2 regions of the Pseudomonas saponiphila genome follow, and region 2 is predicted to be linked to the other one. Evidence: predicted binding sites of a transcription regulator. Region 2 holds the regulator's gene; the other holds the start of a gene.
What was found. Region 2 encodes sigma-54, which starts transcription at its own class of promoters, with help from an activator protein. Its sites were predicted from a motif close to ANTGGCATNNANNTTGCTNT; they were not measured.
Positions count from the first base shown of each region.

Region 1: flgB (flagellar basal body rod protein FlgB) is a predicted target of sigma-54. The motif match lies at 1,638-1,657, and genes of this name have one in related genera.

Region 1 is NZ_FNTJ01000001.1:1,551,988-1,556,291, forward strand. Features, by position in the region: gene BLV47_RS07445 (chemotaxis protein CheV) at 1-576, shown strand, start outside; gene cheR (protein-glutamate O-methyltransferase CheR) at 621-1,448, shown strand; gene flgB (flagellar basal body rod protein FlgB) at 1,699-2,106, shown strand; gene flgC (flagellar basal body rod protein FlgC) at 2,110-2,553, shown strand; gene flgD (flagellar hook assembly protein FlgD) at 2,569-3,300, shown strand; gene flgE (flagellar hook protein FlgE) at 3,330-4,304, shown strand, end outside.
Region 2 is NZ_FNTJ01000002.1:1,385,227-1,389,530, reverse strand. Features, by position in the region: gene lptC (LPS export ABC transporter periplasmic protein LptC) at 1-157, shown strand, start outside; gene lptA (lipopolysaccharide transport periplasmic protein LptA) at 144-689, shown strand; gene lptB (LPS export ABC transporter ATP-binding protein) at 689-1,414, shown strand; gene BLV47_RS28140 (RNA polymerase factor sigma-54) at 1,597-3,090, shown strand; gene hpf (ribosome hibernation-promoting factor, HPF/YfiA family) at 3,219-3,524, shown strand; gene ptsN (PTS IIA-like nitrogen regulatory protein PtsN) at 3,537-4,001, shown strand; gene rapZ (RNase adapter RapZ) at 4,004-4,304, shown strand, end outside.

The DNA of each region.
Region 1 (4,304 bases), on a different contig from region 2:
ATTCATCCGCCACCCAAGGGAACCGGTCGCGATCACTACTTGACCGCTGTGACCCGGGTGGACAACCAGTTGGTCGAAATCATCGACGTGGAAAAAATATTGGCGGAAGTCGCGCCGACCTCGGAATCGATTTCGGCGGGCGTGGTGGATCTTGAAACCCAGCACAAGGCCGTTTCACTGCGGGTGCTGACCGTCGACGATTCGTCGGTGGCGCGCAAGCAGGTCACTCGCTGCCTGCAGACCGTGGGTGTCGAGGTAGTGGCTTTGAACGATGGGCGACAAGCGTTGGACTACTTGCGCAAGCTGGTGGATGAGGGCAAGAAGCCGGAAGAGGAATTCCTCATGATGATTTCCGACATCGAGATGCCCGAAATGGACGGCTACACCCTCACGGCCGAGATACGTAATGATCCACGCATGCAAAAGCTGCATATCATCCTGCATACTTCGTTGTCAGGGGTGTTCAATCAGGCGATGGTGAAGAAGGTCGGTGCCGATGACTTCCTTGCCAAGTTCCGTCCTGACGACCTGGCTTCCCGGGTAGTTGACCGGATCAAAGCAGCAGACCACAGCTGAGGGCATCAGCCCCTGGCGGACATAAGATTTAAGAGGCGGCAGCATTGTCTACGGGTAATTTGGATTTTGAACAGTTCCGGGTCTTCCTGGAAAAAGCCTGTGGTATTTTGCTCGGGGAAAATAAGCAATATCTCGTCTCGAGCCGTCTCAACAAACTGATGGAGCAGCAAGGTCTAAAAACCTTGGGTGAGCTGGTTCAGCGGATTCAGACCCAGCCGCGCAGCGGATTGCGCGAGATGGTGGTGGACGCGATGACGACCAACGAAACCTTGTGGTTTCGTGACACCTATCCCTTCGAAGTCCTGAAGAACAAGGTGCTTCCCGAAGCGATCAAGGCCAGCCCCAACCAACGTTTGCGGATCTGGTCGGCGGCTTGCTCGTCGGGGCAGGAACCCTATTCGTTGTCGATGTCCATCGATGAGTTCGAGCGCAGCAACATGGGCCAGTTGAAGATGGGGGTGCAGATCGTTGCCACCGACCTGTCCGGAACCATGCTCAACAACTGCAAGACCGGCGAATATGACAGCCTGGCAATTGGGCGCGGCCTTTCTGCCGAGCGCCTGCAGCGTTACTTCGATCCCAAGGGGCCGGGACGCTGGGTGGTCAAGGCGCCGATCAAGAGTCGAGTGGAGTTTCGCTCGTTCAACCTGCTGGACAGCTATGCCAGCCTGGGCAAGTTCGATGTCGTGTTTTGCCGCAATGTGCTGATCTACTTCTCGGCCGAGGTCAAGAAAGACATCCTGATGCGCATTCACAGCACTCTGAAACCTGGCGGTTATCTGTTTCTGGGGGCTTCCGAAGCGCTCAATGGCCTGCCGGACCATTACCAGATGGTGCAATGCAGCCCGGGGATCATCTACCAGGCGAAGTGATCGACAGTTGCAGTAACGAAAAGGAGGCCATAAGGCCTCCTTTTTTGTGCGCGTCAGTTTCTTGCAAGCAGTGGCAAATGCGGCAGGGCACTTGCCGCTTTGCCGGCGATTCGCGGAAGGCCATTGCCGCTTTTCTGGCATTGCCGGCTTGCCGCTGTCGGCAATGCCTTGATTTACGGGGCTTCATGACTTGGCACGTAGCTTGCTAAGTCCAGATTACGAAAAATCAGGTCACCCAAAGGTTTCCGACATGAGCATCAGCTTCGATAAAGCGCTCGGTATCCACGAACAGGCTCTTGGCTTTCGCGCCAAGCGCGCCGAAGTGCTGGCCAACAACATCGCCAACGCCGACACCCCGAACTACAAGGCTCGGGATCTGGACTTTTCCGCCGTGCTCGCCGAGCAAAATGAAAAGGTCAAGAACGGCACCTTCGCGTTGAACATGACCAACACCCGGCATATCGAAGCCCAGGGCCTGAGCAGTGGCGATGAGTCGCTGTTGTATCGGACCCCGATGCAGCCTTCGATTGACCAGAACACCGTGGACGCCCAGCTGGAGCAATCGAGCTATGCGCAGAACTCGGTGGACTTCCAGGCCAGCTTCACGCTGCTCAACAGCAAATTCAAAGGGCTGGTAGCAGCCCTGCGCGGAGAGTAATCCATGTCCCTCGCCAGTGTTTTCAATATTGCCGGTAGTGGCATGAGCGCTCAGACCACGCGTCTGAACACCGTCGCCAGTAACATCGCCAACGCCGAGAGCGTGTCGTCGAGCATCGACCAGACCTATCGCGCGCGTCATCCGGTATTCGCCACCATGTTCCAGGGTGCCCAGAGCGGCGGCAGCGATTCGCTGTTTCAGAACCAGGACGCTGCAGGCCAGGGCGTGCAGGTGCTGGGTGTGGTGGAAGACCAGAGCAATCTGGAAGCTCGCTACGAACCGAACCATCCGGCCGCCGACGCAAAGGGTTACGTCTACTACCCCAACGTCAACGTGGTGGAAGAAATGGCCGACATGATTTCTGCCAGCCGCTCGTTCCAGACCAACGCTGAAATGATGAACACCGCCAAAACCATGATGCAGAAGGTCCTGACCCTCGGTCAGTGATAAGGGGCGAAGCCAATGAGCGTTACTGATACCACCAGCGGCCCGTCCCTCAAGGACGTATTGGCCAACTCGTCAAAGAAAACCACCACCACTTCCAGTGCCGACGGCCTGGCGGCCGCGACCAACAGCGCCACTGGCAAGCAGTCCCTGGGCAAGGATGCGTTCCTCAAGCTGCTGGTGACCCAGCTGAACAACCAGAACCCGCTGGATCCTCAGGACAACAGTGCGTTCGTTGCCCAGCTGGCGCAGTTCTCCACCTTGGAAGGGATTACCACCCTCAATACCTCGGTGAACTCCATCACTGGCAACTACAAGTCGTCTCAGGCATTGCAGGCTTCGTCCCTGGTGGGGCGTTCGGTGATCGTGCAGACCGGCTCTACCCAGGTCGACACCAGCAAGAGCATGACTGGCTCGGTCACCGTGCCTTCCAGCGTTAGTTCGGTCACCGTGACCATCACCGATAAGAACGGCAACACCGTCAAGACCATCGACATGGGCAGCCAGAAGGCCGGCAACGCCAGCTTTGTCTGGGAGGGCACCAAGACCGACGGCACCAAGGCGGATCCGGGCAGCTACAGCTTCAAGGCCAGCACCACCATCGACGGCAAGGGCACTGATCTGATCACCTACCTGCCGGCGACGGTCAACAGTGTGACGATCAGCCAGACCGGCGGCGAGTTGATGTTGAACCTTGCCGGCATGACCAGCCCGATTGGCCTGTCCAAAGTACAAACCATTGGTATCTAGAGCCGACTAACCGGCAAAAGGAGAGGAATATGTCTTTCAATATCGGCCTTAGCGGTCTCTATGCTGCCAACAAACAGCTGGACGTTACCGGCAACAACATCGCCAACGTCGCTACCACCGGCTTCAAATCCTCCCGCGCGGAGTTCGCCGACGTCTATTCGGCCACCAAGCTCGGCAGCGGCACCCAGGTGATTGGTAACGGCGTGCGCCTGGCCAACGTTTCCCAGCAGTTCACCAACGGTGATATCAACAACACCGGCAACGTGCTGGACATGGGCATCCAGGGCCAGGGTTTCTTCGTGCTGAGCACCAACGGCTCCCTGACCTACACCCGTGCCGGTACCTTCAAGACCGACAAGGATGGCTTCATCACCAACAGTGATGGCACTGCACGCCTGCAAGGTTATGCCGTGGATGCCAATGGCAAGATCATCAACGGTGTATTGACTGACCTGCGGATCGACACCTCGAACCTGGCGCCCAAGCCGACCGATTCGATTTCCTCGACCATCAACCTGAACTCCAACGCTGACCCGATCAATGTTGCTTCGACCGCGCCGGCCTACGTGTTCAATCCGACCGATAACACCACCTACACCAAGCAGTTCAGCACGCCTGTGTATGACACCCAGGGCAACAAGCACGTCATGGATCAGTACATGATCAAGACGCCGAATGCTAACGAATGGCAGACCTACACCCTGATCGATGGTCGCAACCCGGATGGCACCGCGTTCAGCATGGCCAGCCAGTCGCCGATCACCATCAAGTTCGACTCGTCGGGCAAGCTCAGTTCCATTACCCCGCCCGCTGCGCCCGGGACTACGCCGTACACCATTACCGGTAACAGCATTGTCATGTCGGCCACAGCCTGGACTCCGGGTACCGTCACCAATGGCGTCTTCACTCCTAACGGTGCCAAGCCTGCGCCGAACGGTGTCAGCATCGACATGACCAAAACCGGTTCGGTGTTTGGCGAAACCACCCGCTCGGTGATCGCGCAG
Region 2 (4,304 bases):
GACAGTATTCCCGCAGAAGCAATATGCGCAGACCGAGCAAGCCGTTAGAATCGACGGCGCCGACGGCGTGACCACTGCCAAGGGAATGAAAGCGTATTTGAAAGACGGCAGGATGAACCTGCTATCGAACGTAAGAGGACAGTATGAGGCTCGTTAAAACCCTCCCTATTTTGCTCAGTCTGGGCGCAGCACTGGGAAGCGTGAGCGCCTGGGCTCTGCCGAACGATAGCCAACAGCCCATCCGCATTCAGGCCGACGACGCCCAGCTGGACGACAAGAACGGCGTGGCTACCTACAAGGGCGATGTGATCATCACCCAGGGCTCGATGAAGATCACCGGCAACACCGTGACCATCACCCGATCCAAGACTGGCGAAATCGATGTCGTGACGTCGGTGGGCAACCTGGCCTACTTCGAACAGCTGCAGAAGCAGACCGACCCGAAACCGGTCCAGGCCTACGCCGTGACCATCCAGTACCATGCCCAGCAGAACCGCATCGTGCTGATCGACAAGGCCAAGGTCATCAACGACGGCAATACCACCGAAGGCGAGAAAATCGTCTACGACACCGTCAAGCAAGTGGCTAACGCCGGTCGCGCCAACGGCAGCTCGGTCACCGCGCCACGTCCGCGGATCGACATGGTCATCCAGCCGAAAAAGAAAACCGACGAGCAAAAGGCCCAGTAATGGCAACTCTGAAAGCTCAGCACCTGGCCAAGAGCTACAAGAGCCGCCAGGTCGTGCGTGATGTCAGCCTGTCCATCGACAGCGGGCAGATCGTCGGCCTGCTCGGCCCCAACGGCGCCGGCAAGACCACCTGCTTCTACATGATCGTCGGCCTGGTCCAGGCCGATCAGGGGCGCGTCCTGATCGACGACCTGGATGTCAGCCACCAACCGATGCACGGTCGCGCCCGCGCCGGTATCGGCTATCTGCCCCAGGAAGCCTCGATCTTCCGCAAGCTGTCGGTCGCAGACAACATCATGGCCATCCTCGAGACCCGCAAGGAGCTCGACAAGGCCGGCCGCCGCCAGGAGCTGGAAAGCCTGCTGCAGGAATTCCACATCAACCACATCCGCGACAACCTCGGCATGAGCCTGTCCGGTGGCGAGCGCCGCCGCGTGGAAATCGCCCGGGCGCTGGCCACCGCCCCCAAGTTCATCCTGCTGGACGAACCCTTCGCCGGGGTCGACCCGATCTCGGTCGGCGATATCAAGCAGATCATCCATCACCTGAAGGCCAAAGGCATCGGTGTGCTGATCACTGACCACAACGTCCGGGAAACCCTGGACATCTGTGAAACCGCCTATATCGTCAACGACGGGCAACTGATCGCCGAGGGCGACTCCGAGACTATCCTGGCCAACGAACTGGTCAAGGAAGTCTATCTGGGCCATGAGTTCCGCCTGTAACGGCTGAGGTGTCGGGCCAGACGCCAGAGCGCCGCAAACGATAAATCCCCACAAACTTTATTGTTACAGCGCTCTAGGCAAACACTTCAGTTTCAGGCATATAATTTGCTTATGTTTGGCGCTTCGGCGCCCTGTAGTGGATGGCGCATGTGCGCCGGCAAATAAGGTGTTAAGCCCCTGCCATGAAACCATCGCTAGTCCTCAGAATGGGCCAGCAGCTGACGATGACACCGCAGCTGCAACAGGCCATCCGCCTGCTCCAATTGTCGACCCTGGACCTGCAACAGGAAATCCAGGAAGCCCTGGAGTCCAACCCGATGCTCGAGCGCCAGGAAGACGGCGACGACTTCGACAACAGCGACCCCCTGGCCGACAACACCGAGTCCAAACCCAATACCGAAATCCAGGAACCCTCCTACCAGGAAACCGCCCCCACGGTGGACAACCTCGAGGAAGGCGAATGGAACGAACGCATCCCCAACGAGTTGCCGGTGGATACCGCGTGGGAAGACGTCTACCAGACCAGCGCCAGCAGCCTGCCCAGCAGCGATGACGACGAGTGGGACTTCACCACCCGCACATCGGCCGGTGAAAGCCTGCAGAGCCACTTGCTCTGGCAACTGAACCTGGCCCCGATGTCGGACACCGATCGCCTGATCGCCGTGACCCTGATCGATTGCATCAACAATCAGGGCTACCTGGACGAAACCCTTGAGGAGATCCTTGAGGCCTTCGATCCGGAGCTGGACATCGAACTGGACGAGATCGAAGCCGTACTGCATCGCATCCAGCAATTCGAACCTGCCGGTATCGGCGCACGCAACCTGGGTGAATGCCTGCTCCTGCAATTGCGCCAGTTGCCGGCGAAAACTCCCTGGTTGAGCGAGGCCCAGCGCCTGGTCTGCGACTACATTGACCTCCTGGGCAGTCGCGACTACAGCCAGTTGATGCGTCGCATGAAGCTCAAGGAAGACGAACTGCGCCAGGTCATCGAACTGGTGCAGAGTCTCAACCCGCGTCCTGGCTCGCAGATCGAATCCAGCGAAGCCGAGTACGTGGTTCCAGACGTCATCGTGCGCAAGGACAACGAACGCTGGCTGGTGGAGCTGAACCAGGAATCCGTGCCACGCCTGCGGGTCAACGCCCAGTACGCCGGTTTTGTACGCCGCGCCGACACCAGCGCCGACAATACCTTCATGCGCAATCAGTTGCAGGAAGCCCGCTGGTTCATCAAGAGCCTGCAGAGCCGCAACGAAACCCTGATGAAAGTTGCCACTCAGATCGTCGAGCACCAACGGGGCTTCCTCGAATATGGCGACGAAGCCATGAAACCCCTGGTTCTGCATGACATTGCCGAAGCGGTAGGCATGCACGAATCAACGATTTCCCGGGTGACCACACAAAAATTCATGCATACCCCTCGGGGCATATATGAACTGAAATACTTTTTCTCCAGCCATGTCAGCACCTCGGAAGGCGGCGAATGCTCGTCCACGGCAATCCGCGCGATCATCAAAAAACTGGTGGCTGCGGAAAATCAGAAAAAGCCGTTGAGTGACAGCAAGATCGCTGGTTTACTGGAGGCACAAGGCATTCAGGTAGCCCGTCGGACCGTCGCCAAGTACCGCGAATCCCTTGGGATCGCGCCTTCCAGCGAACGCAAGCGGTTGATGTAACCGCCGGGCTGGCCACAGCGTTTCGGAGTGTGCCTGCAAGCTGGCTGAGCCAGCCGGTTGCAGGCATGGTCTAGGTGGCAGGCATCTCAGCCTGCCGCGTTATGCACTGGCAACGAAGGAGAAGCTGTATGCAAGTCAACATCAGTGGACACCAACTCGAAGTGACTGAACCTCTGCGCGCTTACATCGGCGAAAAACTCGACCGGCTGGAGCGGCATTTCGACAAGATTACCAATGTGCAGGTCACCATGGCTGTCGAGAAATTGAAGCAGAAAATCGAAGCCACCTTGCACATCCACGGTGGGGAGGTTGTCGCCAATGCAGAACATGACGATATGTATGCCGCAATCGACCTGCTCACGGACAAGCTTGACCGCCAACTGAAAAAGCATAAGGAAAAGCAACTCCACCTTCTCCAAGGCACGGGTCGCTAACACTCCCCTCCCATGATCCGACTTGAAAGCATCCTGACCCCCGGCCGTTCCCTGGTGAACGTGCCGGGCGGCAGTAAAAAACGCGCCCTCGAACAAATTGCCAACCTGATCAGCCGTGAAGTGCCTGATCTGGAGATGCAGGACGTCTTCGAGAGCCTGATCGCCCGTGAGAAACTCGGCTCCACCGGTTTTGGCAACGGCATCGCCATTCCTCACTGCCGCCTCAAAGGCTGCGAGTCGCCCATCAGTGCACTGATGCATCTGGACGCTCCCATCGATTTCGACGCCATCGACGGCGCCCCGGTCGACCTGCTGTTTGTCCTGCTGGTCCCGGAAGCCGCCACCGATGCTCATCTGGAACTGCTGCGGCAGATCGCCAGCATGCTCGATCGCAAGGAAGTCCGCGATCGCCTGCGCAGTGCCACCAGCAACGAAGCCTTGTATCAGGTTGTCCTGGACGAGCAAAACGGTCAGTAATCATGCGCTTGATCATCGTCAGCGGCCGATCCGGCTCAGGTAAAAGCACCGCCCTCGATGTTCTCGAGGATCACGGCTACTACTGCATCGACAACCTGCCCGCCGGCTTGCTGCCCGAGCTGGCCGAACGTGCATTGATTCACACTGAACTGGCGCAACCGCTGGTAGCGGTGTCCATCGATGCCCGCAACTTGCCCAGCCACCTTTCACGCTTCCCCGAACTGCTGGAAGAAGTGCGCAGCCGGCATATCCAGTGTGACGTTCTTTATCTGGATGCCGACGAGGAAACCCTGCTCAAGCGAT